2 regions of the Prochlorococcus sp. G5PB11 genome follow, and region 1 is predicted to be linked to the other one. Evidence: predicted binding sites of a transcription regulator. Region 1 holds the regulator's gene; the other holds the start of a gene.

Evidence for each region. Region 1 encodes NtcA, which controls nitrogen genes in cyanobacteria. Its sites were predicted from a motif close to GTANCNNNNGNTAC; they were not measured.
Region 2: AC6EI0_RS02660 (DUF4278 domain-containing protein) is a predicted target of NtcA. The motif match lies at 7,297-7,310, and genes of this name have one in related genera.

Annotation. Positions count from the first base shown of each region.
Region 1 covers NZ_CM186287.1:1,623,743-1,632,545, reverse strand. The annotation lists gene AC6EI0_RS09440 (DUF3769 domain-containing protein) at 1-1,078, opposite strand, end outside; gene AC6EI0_RS09435 (photosystem II reaction center protein I) at 1,159-1,287, opposite strand; gene psbH (photosystem II reaction center phosphoprotein PsbH) at 1,681-1,878, shown strand; gene AC6EI0_RS09425 (TatA/E family twin arginine-targeting protein translocase) at 1,912-2,127, shown strand; gene pth (aminoacyl-tRNA hydrolase) at 2,190-2,801, shown strand; gene AC6EI0_RS09415 (DUF3146 family protein) at 2,812-3,069, shown strand; gene AC6EI0_RS09410 (RuvC family protein) at 3,053-3,490, opposite strand; gene AC6EI0_RS09405 (DUF3084 domain-containing protein) at 3,491-4,417, opposite strand; gene ntcA (global nitrogen regulator NtcA) at 4,476-5,210, opposite strand; gene AC6EI0_RS09395 (cob(I)yrinic acid a,c-diamide adenosyltransferase) at 5,522-6,118, shown strand; gene dcd (dCTP deaminase) at 6,119-6,712, shown strand; gene thyX (FAD-dependent thymidylate synthase) at 6,715-7,353, shown strand; gene AC6EI0_RS09380 (thioredoxin domain-containing protein) at 7,350-7,925, opposite strand; gene trmB (tRNA (guanosine(46)-N7)-methyltransferase TrmB) at 8,008-8,652, opposite strand.
Region 2 covers NZ_CM186287.1:447,093-455,895, forward strand. The annotation lists gene AC6EI0_RS02595 (polysaccharide deacetylase family protein) at 1-1,345, shown strand, start outside; gene AC6EI0_RS02600 (hypothetical protein) at 1,437-1,628, shown strand; gene AC6EI0_RS02605 (hypothetical protein) at 1,677-1,811, shown strand; gene AC6EI0_RS02610 (DUF8642 family protein) at 2,407-2,565, opposite strand; gene AC6EI0_RS02615 (hypothetical protein) at 2,722-2,904, opposite strand; gene AC6EI0_RS02620 (hypothetical protein) at 2,906-3,169, opposite strand; gene AC6EI0_RS02625 (hypothetical protein) at 3,175-3,378, opposite strand; gene AC6EI0_RS02630 (hypothetical protein) at 3,916-4,071, shown strand; gene AC6EI0_RS02635 (DUF3764 family protein) at 4,173-4,469, shown strand; gene AC6EI0_RS02640 (DUF1499 domain-containing protein) at 4,720-5,052, opposite strand; gene AC6EI0_RS02645 (nitroreductase family protein) at 5,314-5,865, opposite strand; gene AC6EI0_RS02650 (hypothetical protein) at 6,028-6,297, opposite strand; gene AC6EI0_RS02655 (hypothetical protein) at 6,467-6,643, opposite strand; gene AC6EI0_RS02660 (DUF4278 domain-containing protein) at 7,018-7,188, opposite strand; gene AC6EI0_RS02665 (hypothetical protein) at 7,813-8,070, opposite strand; gene purT (formate-dependent phosphoribosylglycinamide formyltransferase) at 8,063-8,803, opposite strand, start outside.

The DNA.
Region 1 (8,803 bases):
CTTTTATATTTAAACCAAACATATCCGAAAGATTTACAACTTTACCTTCTTGATTTTTATCACTATCGTAACTATGAGTTTTATCTAAAAGAGCTCTACTAATTAGAAACTGAGGCTGAAACTCAAGTTCTAAATTATTAGTCAACTTTGTTTTATCACTTCTTCTTATTAAGACTAATCCATCACGATCTTTGCCATCGATTATTAAACTAAATTTTCTCTTTTTTTTCGTCCCTCTAAATATTCTTTTACCAATAGAAATTTTCGTTCTATTTTCAAGAATTAAGTTTGTTTTAGAGGTTGTAATTAGTAATTCACCTTCATTGTCTTCTTCTGCTAATACATCTATTCCAACAAAGGCAATTTGATGAGGATCTAATGGATCATTCGTAAAATCTATTCTGTTAGATTTCCAGCCACTATGATTAATAGTTATTAAATCAGATTTAAATCTCCAATTATTAATAGACCCTTTTGATTTATCTGATAAAGTAATTTTATTTTTTGGTAGTTTAATATTGCCAAAAACAAATTCTATTCCATCATTATAAGTATTTTTGACTATCTTATTAGAACTATTTTCATTTGTAATTTCATTTGAATTAGTATCGAATTTTAAATCATTCAACACATTTTGAATATCTAATATCCCGTATACATTTTTAATAGTTCCTTCTTGCTTTAATAGATTATATTGAAATTCCTTACCTCTAAAATATTGCCTTCTTTTGCTAAATCTAATATTCCCCTTTGCAGTTACAATACCAGTAGTTTTGTTATAACTTAGCGAGTCAGACCTTAAGACCCAACCATTTATTAGTGCTTTAACGTTTCCCTGGGCTAAATAAATATCCTGATCGTAATCATATTGCTTATCTGAGAAAATCTTGAGAGTTAAGAAAATATTTTCTTTTTGCTCTTCTTTTAACTTTTCTACAGGTGGGGTTTTATAAGTATCAACAGTTAAATTTTCAAGAAAATTATCTTTTGCAAAAGCAATGTCAAAAAAATAGGCGAATGTAGCAAACCCAAGGAAACCAAGGTTTACAAAAAAGTAATATTTTCTCTTCGCCGCCAAATCATTTAAGCCGACGAAAAGATAATACTGAAAAAAGAAATTACAGGAGCTTGTTTAGTCCAGTAATTAGCGTGTCATTTTTAATCCTGAGGACTTTCCAAATCCTTTCTATTTGGAGTCCTTGTTGGATCACTTGCCAAGAAACCAAATAAAAAGATCCCGACAAAGAAAAAGACGACCGTATAAACGGAAATCTTGAGGGCAAGCATGAATCCTAACCTAGTAATTAGAGGTTAAACCTATCCTATGAAGTCAATAACTCCAATGAAAAAAGCAAAGGTGTTACAGACTTTTGGAAACTGGAAAAGTTTTTCAATTTCGATAAAGCTTAAAAAGTCAATCAAAGCAAGGAATATAGATAGAGAGATTAATTTTTTCCCATTCAAATTTCTCAAATCCTTAACTTTCCTTTTTTTTGTATTTATCTAGTTCTTTTTCTTTTTCAGCTTTTTTCAGCTTTTTTCAGCTTTTTTCTAAGCATAATTCTCAAATATCATATTTTTTTAGGTCATTCCATCACAAGTTTCTACAGTCTCTTCTTCTTTTGGACAAGTTCTCATACAATATCTGGACTCATACAAATCTGAGCTAAGAGAACCGACATGGGACAAAAAACAGCACTTGGATCTTTGCTTAAATCCATTGGCAATTCTGGACAAGGAAAAGTTGTACCAGGATGGGGAGCAGTACCAGTAATGGCTTTTATAGGAATTTTGCTACTAGTTTTTCTAGTTATAATGCTCCAAATTTATAACCAATCACTTCTCCTACAAGGTTTTTCTGTCGACTGGAACGGCTGAATTGATTAAATTCTGAGTAGTTGAATTTTGCTCATGAATATTTTTGGGGTTGGTTTACCTGAAATAGCTGTTATTGCTGGATTAGCACTCGTTATTTTTGGTCCAAAACGTCTTCCTGAACTTGGAAGAACTATTGGTAAAACTCTCAAAGGTCTTCAAAGCGCCTCTACGGAATTTGAACGTGAAATCAAAAACGCCATGACAGAAGAAGAGTCTTCAAATGAAGACATTTTGGAGAAAGAAAACTAATTTCTCCAAAATTAAATAAATATATTTAACTTTTAGAATCAAAAAGATTCTATCTAATTGATATGTTGGGCAATAACATAAAATTACTAGTTGGTTTAGGAAATCCAGGAGTTGAGTACAAGAAAACTCGACATAATGTTGGTTTCATGGTTTTAGAAGAGATTTCAAAGAAAAATAATTGTAGCTTTCGTGAAAGCAAAAAATTATTTGGTAGGACTTGTGCTTATGGCTCAGGTATAGAACAAACAAGACTATTAATGCCTAATACATACATGAATGAAAGTGGAAAATCAGTCAGATCAGCAAAGGATTGGTTTAATTTTGAAAATCATCAATTAATAGTCTTAGTAGATGATATGGATCTACCTCTAGGGAAAATAAGAGTCCGCTCTAAGGGTAGTTCAGGCGGTCATAATGGATTAAAAAGTATCATCAAACATCTAGGGACTGCTGAGTTTAAGCGATTAAAGATTGGGATAGGGCCCCCAAGTGAGATTCAACAAGACAGAAAATCTAAAACTGTATCTCATGTCTTAGGTAGATTTTCAAAAGAAGAATTTATAGTATTAAATTTGATCATTCAGGAAATTATTAGTTGTATTGATTCAATCACATCAAACAATTGGGAAAATATAACTACTCGACTAAATTCTTACAAGCCTGAAAAATCATAACTGTTTGAGAATGAATAACAAACCATCCACTACTGCATATCTTCAAATTCATAAGCAATGCTTTAATCAAAAGAAGGTTGAAGGGATTGTTCGTGCAGGGGATTTCGAATGGAGTTTTATTTGGGCTTTTCACAGGGGACAACTTTTTGTAGAACCACCACTTGGAAGAGCCTTAATAAAAGATGCCTTAGAAAGGTATTTAGTAAAAGCTGATTACAAACTTGAGTCTGGCGGAGATTACATTTTTACAGTTAGGGCCAAATTTTAATATCTAGATTATCAGGCCAGATCAATGAAGATTTTAAAAAATCTTCCAATAAAATCAAAGCGACAATGGCATCAAGATTTTCAGGAGGGAAAAGGATTTCTTTCGGAAGCCAACGAATAAAATAATTTGGGGGCCAAATTTCCCAATATCGAAACCTTGCTCGTAAAGTTGATCCTTTTTCATTCACATAATTTAGATCAAAAAATTTTTTTCGTTTTAATTCATTCTTTATATACTTACAATTTGTTCCATCACCAATGATTATCTTACTGATATCATAATCTTCACTCCAAAACGAAACTAAATCAGAAAATTTATTTAACGAAGTTATCCCTGCTTCAATTACTTTTCTGGACTTAATATCAGCCAACAATAAGCCACATTTTTTATTACCTGGATCTATTGATATATAAAAACTCATTTAATTCTTGCTTCTAATAATTTCTTCTAAAGACTTTAGCTCTAATGATACAGAGACTTTATCTGCACTTTGATGAGTATCAACAGCTCTAGCAATTATTTGAAATTGTCCCTTTTTTTTACTAACTAGATACTTTCCTAAATTATTAATTTGATTAGCATTAATTTGCAACTCAGAACTTAACGATCCTCGTCGCCTAACCTCTGCCAAAGTTGAAGCCATTAAAAGATTAATCTTTTTACTAATCGATTCAGAGTCAGAATCAGATAAAGATATATTTTCTAAAGCAATAACCTCTCCTTTACTTGTAATAATTTTATTTAATGTGACCTCTGGAAATGCATAAACATAATTTTCACCTCTAAGTATATTTCCTGCTGATTTAATTCTAACAACCCAACTTCTGTTATCAGATATTTTACTCTCAAGCTTCTCAATATCATCTTTACGAACTAATAATATCCTTCTATAATTAGATTGATTTGTTTTTACTAAATTAAAAGCATAAAGATTAGCTTGCTGCAATAAACTTTCGATAATTTTTTTTATATCACTATTTTTATTTAATTTAATGGTCTTAGTTACTAAAGTCTGGCCACTAGTTATTACTACATTTCCACTTCTAAAAGCATATAAATTTTTTTCTAATTTTTTTAATTCTTTTTCACTATCTATAATCTTTTCTCGAATATCCTCTAATTGAAATAATCCGACCCTTAAATCTCTATCAAATACAATCATTGTTGCAAATGAAATAGCACTAATAATACTTCCAGTAAAAACAGTTATTAAAACAGCAGTACTTTTTGGTCTTAATTTAAAGATACTTAAACGAGCCTTACCAACTCTAGAACCTAAGCGATCTCCTAAAGTAGATAGTATTCCACCTAGGATTAATATTAAAAGAATTTTCAGCCAGACTGTCACAGAAAGAAAGAAGAAGTGGAATTAAGCAAACCTCCTAAACCTTAGTATGCAATGGCCTTCAATTAAATCTTTTTGCTAAGGCTATTGGATCGAATATAGTTATCTTTTTCCTATCTATTGCCAACAATGATGAACTTTTTAACTCACCAAGTAGTCGTGTAATAGTTACTCTGGTTGAACCAATAGCTTCAGCAATAGCTTGATGTGAAAGCCTTAAGTCAATTGTTACACCTTTTTCCCCAGGTACACCAAAGTCCCTGCACAAAACCAGCAAAAAACTGGCAAGCCGAGAAGACATATCTCTATGAGTTAAAGTTTCAATCATTGTCTCAGTTTGAAGTACTCGACTGGATAGACCTTGTAGAAGAAGCAAACCAACTGAAGCATCTTGCTCAATTGCATTCCTTACCGAAGTTGCGGGGGCCGCTACGAGTTCCACACGAGTAAATGCAACTGCATGATAAAAACGATCTGATCTATTCCCTGTCAATAAAGATAAAACTCCGAAAAGACTATTTTCCCTCAATAAAGCAACTGTAATTTCTTCACCCGTTTCATATACCCTGCTCAAGCGAACAGCACCACGCCTAATCAAGTAAACCCTTTCTGCTGGATCGCCAGGGAAAAAAATTGTTTTTGACCTATCTACGACTTCAGTAGAGACACCATCTAAAGACTTAATTACTTCCAACAAAGTGTTGGTTGGAGGCAAAGAATTTGATGATGAATTAACAGCCATATGGCTATTTTTTTGTTGGTTGAAACGGGTAAAGCCACGAAATGAAGTGACCATATTTAATTGATCGTTCTGAGAACATTAATAAGTTGTGAAAAAACGATATGTAGCCATGGCGACTTTTTTCACCCTTAATCCCCATCTCAATTTCTTTCCTCGTTCTGAATTCTACTATTTAAAATCCGCATGCTTAAAAATAAACTTGAAAAGTATTCAAAAAATTGGTCTATAGATTTAAACCCCTTCAAAGCTCCGAAGAATCTTAAAAGTTAAAAAATTTTACCTCATACACCACAGATAGTGTTCTTTGGTTGATTACAAATTTTAAAGCGCTAGATTAAAATTACGACGTTACGATCGAATTTGAGATGAATGCAGGATCAAGCATCAATGCTCAACGAGAGGATTTGTCACTAGCCAAAGGGCCTTCTCTTAGGGCTCTTCCAGATAGAAAACCTTTACAACTAGTTAAAACACAAGGCCAATTACAAATACACACCTCTCCTTTTAGAGGTAGTTTTTCTATTGTTCTAAGCGAGGCGCTACGATCTGCAGGCTTGGGAAGCAAAGTTTTAATATCTCAGTTCTTGAAAGGCGGAGTCAATCAAGGTCCCCATGGAGCAGTAAATCTTTGTGGTCGACTGGAGTGGTTAAGACCAGCTATTGAAACTTGCTTACCTGGAGAGTTGCCAGAAGAAAATTTATCTTTTAAGAAAAAACATGAAGAGAAAGCAATTAAAGAACTATGGGAATTTTGTAAAAAACGTATAGTTGAAAAAAAGTTAGACAAAATCGTACTTGATGAAATTGGTATGGCAATTAGCCTTGGTTTGATAGAAGAAACTGATTTGATTTCTATGATCAATAACCGCCCATCATCTACAGATATTATTCTTACGGGACAATCAATTCCTCCTAAAGTGATTGAGATGGCTGATCAAATTACCGAATTACGCTGCAATTAAATGTTAAAGAACGATCGTTGGATTTCACAGCAAGCTTCTTTAGGAATGCTTGAACCATTTCAAGAAAAACTAATAAGGCATCTTGAACCTGAATCAAAAAAATCACCTGTTTTAAGCTTTGGTTGCTCATCTTATGGATACGATTTGCGTCTATCCTCAAAAGAATTTTTGATTTTCAAACATGTTCCAGGAACAGTAATGAATCCAAAAAAATTTAATCCTGCGAATCTAGAACCTACCGATTTAAAAGAAGATCAGGATGGTAAATATTTTATTTTACCTGCTCACTCTTATGGTCTTGGAGTGGCATTAGAGAAAATGAAAGTCCCTCCAAATATTACTGTTATTTGTCTTGGCAAAAGTACTTATGCTCGCTTAGGAATAATTGTCAATACAACTCCTGCAGAAGCAAGCTGGGAAGGTCATCTAACACTTGAATTTAGTAACAGTTCTGGGGCGGACTGCAGGATTTATGCTGATGAAGGAATTTGTCAATTACTTTTCTTTGAAGGTGACCCTTGTGAGACTACTTATAACGATAGGCAAGGCAAATATCAACATCAACAAGAAAAAGTAACCTTAGCAAAAGTTTGAATATGAGTCTTGTTCAATTAATAACTTCTACACCAGATGCTGAGAAAAACATGGCATACATAGCCAGAGTTAGTAATCCAAAAAATCAAGATAATGAAGACTTTAGTAAATTATTGGCATATTGCATCAAAAATGAACATTGGAGTGTGTTTGAGCAAGCTTATATGACTTTACAAATAGAAACCACAAGAGGAATTGCAGCACAAATATTGAGACATCGATCATTTACTTTTCAAGAATTCTCGCAACGTTATGCAGATAGTAGAGCTCTTGGAGAAATACCTCTACCTGAATTGAGAAGGCAAGATAATAAAAATAGACAAAATTCAATTTCAGATTTATCAGAAAAAATTATAAATCAATTTAATGAAAAGATAAAACGTCAATTCAATCTAAATAAACAACTTTATGAAGAAATGCTAGAAGCAGGAATAGCAAAAGAATGTGCGAGATTTGTACTTCCACTTGCTACACCAACTAGGATTTACATGACAGGTTCATGTCGTTCTTGGATTCATTACATAAATCTACGAACTGGCCATGGGACCCAAAAAGAACATATGGATATTGCACAAGAGTGCAAAAATATTTTTTCGAAAGAATACCCAGTGGTTTCATCAGCTTTAAATTGGCTCAATTAACTATGGTTTCTTGGAGCTTCAGTTTTAATAATGTTATTAAAACTCTCCTCCTTAGAGAAAAATTCTGATGACAAATTGCTTGAGTTTGATTCTTTAGTAAAAGATGGTAATTTTGAATTATTAATTAAAGAGATAAATATTTCATTAAGTTCATTATATTTTCTAACCCCTAATGAAACCCCCTTCATAACACCTTTCTCATCAAAAAAAATCAGCTTAGGAATACCATTAACATCATATTGTTCAATCAAATCAATCCATCTAGAATTATCAACATTCAGTAAAACAATGTCGACTTTATTGTCATTTTGTTTTTTTGCATCAATCATATCTGGAGCCATCTCCTTACAAGCTTCACACCAATCTGCATAAAATTCAAAAACTGTAGGTTTTCCATTTGACAAGGCATTTTCAGGTAATAGGGAGTTTTTAGCTAATTGATCAAGCATTGCATTTTCTTTAAAACCATTGCGAATAAAGAGTAAAGCAATCACTAGAAAAAAACTTAGAAAAGCTAAAAAATATTTTTGAAAATTACTAAGGTCTTTGCCTGCACTAGTATTATCTTTCATAATAGATAAGCATTCCTATAGTTAATTATATATAAAATTCTTGAATTCAAAAAGCATATGATTATATTAATTATAAATCACCTTAATTTATGAATAGAACACTATTTCTAATATACATTGCTCTATATATTGGCAAATTCTGCTTAAGAACAAATGATTCCCTGTCTGTTGTTACCTCGTAGGGATTTTTTTCAAGCCATTTTAATCCTTTTAAAATTTTTCTATCAAAATAAATACTCTCATCAATAATATTAGTCATATATTCAATCAGTTTATATATATCGCTTTGTATGAATAGTTCACCATCATTACTTATAGATCGTGCAATCGAATTTAGAAGACTTCTTGTTAAGACTCTCCTTTTAAGATGTTTTCGTTTAAACCACGGATCTGGGAATTGAATAGAAACTCTTTTTAATTGATTAAGATCTAAATCTGATAACCATTCATCTAAGCTAATATTCACATTGCAATATAGGAATTTTAAATTTAACAATCCCAATTGTTTTCTTTTTCTTTCAGATGAACTAACAAGAGGTTCTCTTATCTCAAGTCCTAAAAAATTCCAATTGGGATATTTTGATGCCAATTCTATTAAGAATTCTCCTTTAGCAGAACCAATATCTAAATGAATTGGGTGATGAGAATTCTTGAAAAGAACAGACTTACTTGGCAGTGATAAAGGTAACTGAAAAAAATGGCTTAGAGGATTTACATGCTGTCTCACAAATGAAGCCTGATATTAATAAATCAAAGTTATATCCTAGCAAGTTAACTTCAAATTCCTGATCAAAGTCTCAAGAAGATAAACTATATTATTTATTTGCTACTAATCGTCAATAAAAATATAGAATAAATTCGATTTCTGAGTCAGGTTT
Region 2 (8,803 bases), 720 kb from region 1:
CGCCCTCCATATGCATCAACCAACAATTCCAGCAGGTAGAAATGAGGAACTAATTTCACATTTGCAATTTATGTTTGAACACAGTTCAGAAGATGATAATCACAATGCCGAACCATTTGCTCAATGCTACAAACGTCTAGCTGAAATCATTCCAAGACTTATAGATGGTGGATATGATCCCAAAATAATGCTTGATTACTCAGGAAATCTTCTGTGGGGATTCATGCAAATGGGTCGAGAGGATATTCTTTCATCTTTAAGACTGCTAACGTGTGATAAGACAGTTCATCAGCACGTTGAATGGCTAGGAACCTTTTGGAGTCATGCTGTAGCCTCTTCAACTCCACCCTCTGACTTTAAATTACAGATAACAGCCTGGCAGCACAATTTCTTATCATTATTCGGAGAAGATGCATTGCGTCGAGTGCAGGGATTCTCTCTTCCTGAGATGCATCTTCCAAACCAACCTGATGTTCTTTATCAATTAATCAAAGCTCTCAAAGAATGTGGATATCGTTGGGTATTGGTTCAAGAACATAGCGTTCAAAATTTAGATGGCTCCAGTCTTAGAGACGAGCAGAAATATATTCCCAATAGGCTCAAAGCACAAGGAAGTAATGGAGAGATTATCTCTATTCTTTCACTAATAAAAACTCAAGGTTCAGATACAAAACTTGTTGGACAAATGCAACCTTATTACGAGGCAAAAGGGCTAAAAAAACAAAAATTAGGTCAAGATATTATCCCCACGCTAGTTTCCCAAATTGCTGATGGAGAAAATGGCGGAGTAATGATGAACGAATTTCCTCAAGCTTTCATTCAAGCGCATAAAAGAATTGGTCCAAAAACGAATAAAAGTCCCACAATTGCTATGAATGGTTCTGAATACCTCGATTTCCTGGAGACTTTAAATATAGATGAAGATAATTATCCATTGATACAAGCAATCGATCAAGACAAAATATGGGGAAAAATTTCAGGCCCAATAACTCCCACCTCGGTTAAACAAGCAATTAGTAAATTAAAAGAGGAAGATCAATCCTTTTCTTTGAGTGGAGCTAGCTGGACTAACGACTTGAGTTGGGAAGATGGATATAAAAATGTTTTAGAACCAATTACAAAACTTAGTAGCTATTTCCACGAAACATTTGACCATTTATTAGTTCAAGATCAATCGTTAACGAAAACCCATGAATATCAAGAAGCGCTCCTATACCTTTTGCTATTAGAAACTAGCTGCTTCCGGTATTGGGGACAGGGAAAATGGACTGAATATGCTAAAACGATCTTCAGAAAAGGTGAAGAGGTGATTAGAAACTTTGAATTTTCAGCACAGAGCAGTTAATCAATTTTGTAAAGGCATCAATCAAGAAAAAAGAAATAACTAGCAAAAAATAATTTTTTGCGTTAAGTTCACCGACCAAAGCTTTAATAAAATGACTAGTACAAGTTTTGACAAAAATGGACTGGATAAAGCAGGTATTCATTGGATGCAATACCTTTCAATGACATCAATGTCATTGCTTATATTTCTCATAGCATTAGACAAAGCCGTTCCTAGCTTTCATCATTTTGTTTTAATTTCTATGGCCAAAGCAGGAATTATCTGTAATGGGATAGCTGGATAACATACTTTGACAGATCCAGTAATCTCGCCAAAGAAAAAATATTAAACTATGAAAGGAAAAAACAATCCAGACAACGATGGTTACGATCCATCAGAGGAATACTTCAAAAAGAAAGGTGACGCATATGAAAATGAAACTGAAGAATATTTCCCTGAAGAAACTTCTAAACCACCCCATTATTAAGGCAACCAAGAAAGGGCTGATGATAATTAAAATAAACTAATGATTATTATCTATGTGAAATGTACGTACCTTCTGGATAGAGCCTTGAGATTGCATTAAATCGCTTTGATATTTGTCGTTCTTTGTCAATATTAACTTTACGATTAAGAACCAAAACGTTGTGAACCATCCATAGAAAAAAGCCAATAAGCCAATACCAAGATATGGGATGAGCCAAAATTTTTAGATATCATCTAATTTCAAGATGGCAATTATATCCGTTTTCTTCATAAGTATTTAAACCTTTTGTTATTACCCCAACATCAAAATTAGATTAAAAAAAAATTACTCAAGACTATTGCTCTTTTCACCACATCAACAGTCAAGTATGACTAGGTAGAACTGCTCAAGTCATTTATAAACATGAAAATATTTGGTATAAATCAACGGAATGTATACTTATTCGTACTGGATTATTCATAGATTTTTCGAGCATTACTGCTCGCCAGATAAGAGAGTGTATTTAGGTCTCTAATTTGAGATTGAGATTTCAAAAGTTAATTTCATTATTAAAGAGCTGTAATTTTCTCTGGTTTTTATTTTTTGGTGTATCAGTCTAAAAATATGAGCTTTTCAAATGCCTTTCCATACATATAGTTTGGCAATCGTTCTCTTCCGCACTACTAGATATTGAACAATATGTTACACACTCAAGATAATCATCAATTGGATCAACTTGTCCTTGAGACATTTTCTTAGCATCAATCGTATTCATAAAAGTCTCCTAAAATTAGAGTTAATCTATCCTTTCTTTTTATTTTTTTCTATCGGTATTACTTACTAACTTATACGCATAAGAAAAACGTATACCTGAATCATATTTTACGCAAAAAGTAGTGGCGAAAAAGGGATTAATCATCATTTTAATAGCTCACATTTTTCTCAATTTTATTCTTATTCCTATTCTTTCTCGAATAGCTTTTATCGGGATCATATCTTTCATTTGACCATCTATTTGCTTTCTTATTAAATTTCTAAATAAATGAGAAAGCAACACCAAACTAAAAAGAGATAATACAATGGTTGCCAATCCAATTAATGAATAAGTATCCATTTCAAAGTTCTCTATATATTGCCCATTCATCACCATCAGCAGTGACTTCAGAAAGTAACGCAACAGCTATGTCAGACTGATCAGAGCGTTTAACAATAATCTCTTTACCACCCATATATGGATCATTGAACTCTGATTTTGAACGGCTAGCCTCAAGCTGTTCTGATGGTGTCAAAACTTCAAGAATTTTAATCCATATCTCATCATCTGAAGCGAAAGGAGGAACAGAAAATTTACTCGGGCTACTTCCTTTTTTTTTATCCATATTATTTAATTTTTAGCTTTAATCTCTTTAACTTCATTAATTAACCGCTCTTGTCGTTCAGGGGTAATAAATCCAAGAGATCCGCACTCATTAATATCTTGAATTGGATCTGATAGTCCATCGTGTTTCTCTAGCCATCCTTCAGTGCATCCTTTACATGCTAATTCATTTAATTCATTAGCCAAAGACTTGGCTTTCAAGCTATCCATCAATAAAAATTTAATTACTTCTTTCTTTCTACTCTACAGTCATTCGATAACTCAAGGGAAAAAAATTAATAGCCTTATTAAACAAACTTGTAAAGTTAGGAAATTTAAACCCTATTAATAGATAAGTGGAATCAAAGAAAATAAGAACAAAAAAAAATCTAGTTAGGAACTCATGCAGCTTCTTTTTTAAATTCCCGATAAATAGAAATGTCTATAGGTCTATTCACATCGGATTGAAAATCAACAATGTCTTGATAAATCTCATTAGGTAAAGGTTGCATTTCGCATCTTGAATAACATTTGCTGTAGTCATACTTTTTCACTGAAAACCTGTTGCTTAGGCGCTTAAAGATAGACAATGTCACAATGCAACTTGAGTTAGTTATATCGTTAGAAGCTGTAGATGCAATACGCAAAACTACTAGCCTTCTCTATTAATTGAGTAAGTAGTTATTACTAATATTACTTTTTAGTAGCAGTTTCCACTTCATATCATTTTGTATAAAAAGCAAAATTGAAAAAGAATATTAAAAAAAAATGTCTTTATCTCCAAATGAGATGACTCCGTACATAAAAAAAATTCAACAGAAATTTGATGAAGCACTAATGTTTTTAGTTAAAAATGGTTTTCACCAAGCCACAAAAGGGCTTTTACAAGACATCGAAAACGCTAACGATAAAATAAAAAAATAACTAACATCCTCCCAACCGATGGAAGCGAAAACAACAACGTCTGTAGGGACAAAAGTAAAATGGTAAACATATACATCATCTAAGATTCACTAACCCTTTACATGGCAACTGAAATCACTGTTTTAGACTTCAAGCTTAGTAATACTTTTTCAGAGTATTGCACTCATATGAATGCGCCAGAGCAGCAGGCGATGTTTAAAGAAATGGGTGTTAAAATTTTTTATATCGGCGAAAGTATAGGAGACTCTAAAAGAGCAACTGTTATGTTTGAAGGAGCAGAGAATGTTTTATATAACATTTTTATCAGTCCGGAAACAAAGCCTATTGTTGAGGCCTCTGGTCATATTTATGAAGAAACCAAAATCACAAGATGGATAAACAATTGTCCTAACTGCTAATTTTAACGTGTTAAAGCTCGTCAAGAAAATTTATCTGAAATCATAGGTATTGAATGTTTTTTGCCATCTGGGCTTACATAGATATTCTCTTTCCCATATTCCGTATAAATGATTTTTTCAAAATGAGTCCCCTTTGGAAGATGTAAAAAATATTTTTCTGCTCTGTTCATTTTATTTATACATTTATTTAAAAATAACTAGCATTTTTCCCAACGACAACAAATTGATTGTTTTATGAAAGTTTTGGTGGCTAACAATTTAATTTTTCTAAAGCAGTTAATAATCTTCCCACTCTAGCTCCATTAACTCCAAGATCTCCACCACCATATCTTGATGCCGATTTGATTTGAATCTTCTTATCCATTTTTAAAATCTCCAAGTCGTCTGGAAATCTGAAAATCAAACTTCGACAAACTCCTTTCCAATATCTATCATTAGCCTCTAAAACTTTGGTTCTAGGAATTTTCTGGGCAATCCCAATAAGTTGTTCAAAGGTCTTGTCAACATCTTCAAATTCTTTTTGAAAAAAAACGCAATTAAGCGGATTTAAACAGGGACTAAGACCTGATTTAAGATCTGGCATATTTTCTATGAGTTCACATATTGACCATGAGAAAAGTTTATCCCCCCTTTGGTCTTGTTTTTCAGAAATTTATTACTAAGTGATGTCTAGTTCTCCCTACCTAAAATGATCGTGCTAAAACTTACCATCGATTAAATTTTTATAAAACTATTTTTTAGCATGAAGCGATTAGATAAAACAGGGATGATGATGATTGTCTTTAGTGTGGCCTCAACACTTCCTTATCAGTTTCATTATCTCTCTTCTATAAGTTAAAAAAGGTTAATTACTCTCTCTATAGATAGTACTAATTAAAGGTCTATTGATTAAAGGCGGCTCATTTCCATATCCAATCCAAATAAAACCAATAATTTCCTCCTCACTTGAATTTATTTGTGCGATTTGATAGGTATTAGGATCTTTGGTGATTTTTCCTGTTGACCACTTGCAACCAACATCATCGGCGACAAGTGAAAGTGACAGGTTTTGAATCGCGCAAGCACAAGCAGCATAATCTTCGAGTTTTTGAGCTTGATTATCAGTACATACTTGAGTGGCAATAAGCAAATGGGAAGGGTTAAGCATTTTTTCCTTTATTTTTCTTAAACTAGATTCATCTATTGACTTATCACCAAACTTCAGAGTCAGCTGTAATTGATATAGAAGTTCCCGTTTTTTTATCCCAATGTTGGTAAAACGCCATGGGAAAGTCCTTCTGTGGCAGGGTGCCTGATTAGCTGCAACTATTGATTTTTGAATTACTTCGCTAGGAACACTTTTTTGGGAAAAGATATGAATGGTCCTTCGTTTTTTAATTGCTTCAGCTATTTCCATGATTTTTTCTTGATGTTATTAACTACAGTATTAGCAATAGTGAAAATTTTAAAAGAAGTTTAGTTTAGAGACCTGTATAAAGAAAAGGCGTTTAAATCATCTCCAGATTGAAACTAACATTAAAAAAAAAAAAAAAAAAAATTATTAGTTGAAAATCACTTATTAAGCAACTTTGTCAAGAATTACATTTGATGGTTTTGAAAATAACGAGACGACTTGGCCCATAGGTGTCTTGAATACGCGTTCGACAATTTCTCCATTATTTATAATTACCCTCGTATTCAAAGACCCAGAAGGTAGATTTACAGATCTTTTTTTTAGAAGAATTTCTAGCTCTGGATAGTGATCATTAGGTTTAAGAACCTCTTTTAACTCAGGATGTAGATCTAAGATTGCGTCATCAAAGGCCTTAAACTTTTTAGTTAAAACCATACTTTGAGAAAGCTGTTACTTATAACTTGTAACCTACTGATCTCATGACGTAAAGGGTATTTGAACTAAGATATGGATAAACTTAATAAGACTTTAAATAAAGCTTTAATAAGCAATGAATAAATTCATAAAATAAGTTTTACTGATAGCTAAAAGTGAAAAATAGTCATTAATATCTAGTAGCATCGATCACTCGCTGTTCATGATGAGAAATAGACGTTACTTCAGGACTTCTGTCATTTAAAACTGACTGTGTAAAAACAGTAATAGCTGCAATACTTGGTGTAATAGGTAAAAACACGAACAATGCCAACACTCTACTGTTAGGTTTAAATAATCTTTGCATTAATAAATAAAGGATTTAATTATCATTCTTAATAACTTTTAGGTGATTTGCGTGTTCGGTTTCCCTTGAATAAAGCTATTAGTTTGACCTGTAATACCATCTAAACACCTTTGGTCGTTTCCAGAGCATTGTATAAATAGCTTCAAGTGCCTTTTGAGTTTTAGGTAGCTTGCAACTAGGCCATGACTGTTGAGTAATCATTGTGATTATTTCGGAGTCATTATTATTTCTACATCGGATGCCACCTATAAAACCAGAGTAATAAAACTTAGGCCAAAATACATAGAACCAAAAATATAACTCAGCTAGATATTTTTGGGGCAAATGAGCATAAAAAAAGAGGCAATTAATGCCTCTTTTAGTTCACCTTTAAATTACTTTTGGTATGTATTACCTCTGTAAGTTAAGGATGCTTGCATCTGCTTTTTAGCTTCTGCCTGCCTAGATGTGTAGACGTTACTTCTGTAACTAAGTTCTACAACTTTTTTTGGAGTAGCTTCTTTATGTTGAAGGTACTCTTTGCCTCTGTAAGTAAGAACAGTCATTGCTCTTCCTCGTAGTGCTCAAGACCCCGTTCCATGTCTCGAGTCTTACTGCAGCTTAAAATTCAGCTGAACGTGTAACAAAAATAACAGAAATTATCTATAAAAGATGTTCCTCATGATACATAAAACATTGAATTAAGTAGTGTTAACCGAAATAGTTGCATTTCTTACTAAAAAGCCCCCTTAAATCACTAAAAAAGTTAATTATGTATCCTATTCTTTTTCCTTCTTAAACTAAACCAACCTTCCCCTTTCCCCTCTTCTTACAAAAGTAATTAAAGAACAAAAAAAGGATCCTAATATGGCATAGATTATGAAAGTAATTACGCCTTAAAACCAGATGAAGCAATATTTAGAAAAATTGAATCAAATGCTTCCATAACACTTCAAGAAGGTAAACCATTCAGTAGCCACACAAAAGCCTCGTTATTTAATACCCAGTTTCTAAAAACTACTATCACTATTAAATTGATCAAAAGAAGCACGAATAAACGAAGTTTTGGATCCTCTATCCCCATAAATCTATTGTAATTTAATTTTTGTTAGGCAAAACCAGTTACAAAGATGTTAACAATTATGGGGCTAGAGGAAGTTGGTAAGGAGTTAATAGAGTATGTATGATTTTCAATCCGCTTTAAAAGGCCTACCACCTTTACTTAAATAATCCATATATTTATCAGATTCTTTGAGGTAATAATTCCTGCTTTGACCAATATATCTAGCTTCAATTAAGAGATCCGTAACTTCAGGCCAAAAAGATTCAGGGACCAACTCAAGAGGGTTAATTGCACTTGGATTCCAATTTAACTCAGTCAAAAATAGAAACCAAATCGACTTGCAATTAATGAAATCAGATAAACAATCTGAATTAAAATTATTCATTTATAAATTGCACTGATTGAGCTGTTTTATCAGCTTTAATTCTTGCCTCATCGATGGTTTCTGCATTTGCTACGGCTACTCCCATTCGACGACCTTCAGTAGAGCTTGGCTTGCCAAATATAAATACACCTGTATTCGGTTGACTTAAGGCATCTTCAAGTCCCGTAAAAGCTATGTTTGAAGTTTTCTGGGAAGCCAAAATCACTCTGCTCGCAGAAGCTTCATGACAAACTATTTCTGGAATTGGGATACCTAAAACAGCTCTGAGGTGTAATTCAAACTCATTTAAATTTTGGCTAATCAAAGTTACTAAGCCTGTGTCATGTGGTCTTGGTGACAGCTCTGAAAAAATCACCTCCTCGCCCTTAATAAAAAATTCAACGCCAAACAAACCAACTCCACCAAGATTATCAGTAACACATTTGGCTATCTTCTGAGCCTTATCTAAAACACTTTCAGTTAATGTAGCTGGTTGCCAACTACATTGATAATCTCCATTCTTTTGCTCGTGTCCTATCGGTTCACAAAATAATGTTTTACCATTAAATTGTCTAATAGTTAATAAAGTAATTTCTAAATCAAAATCAATAAATTCCTCTAATATAATTTTATTTGATTTACCTCTTGATTTTTCAATAGCCAAATTCCAAGCCTGGACTAAATCATTTTTATTATTAACTAAGCTTTGTCCTTTACCTGAAGAACTCATAACTGGCTTAATTAATAAAGGATA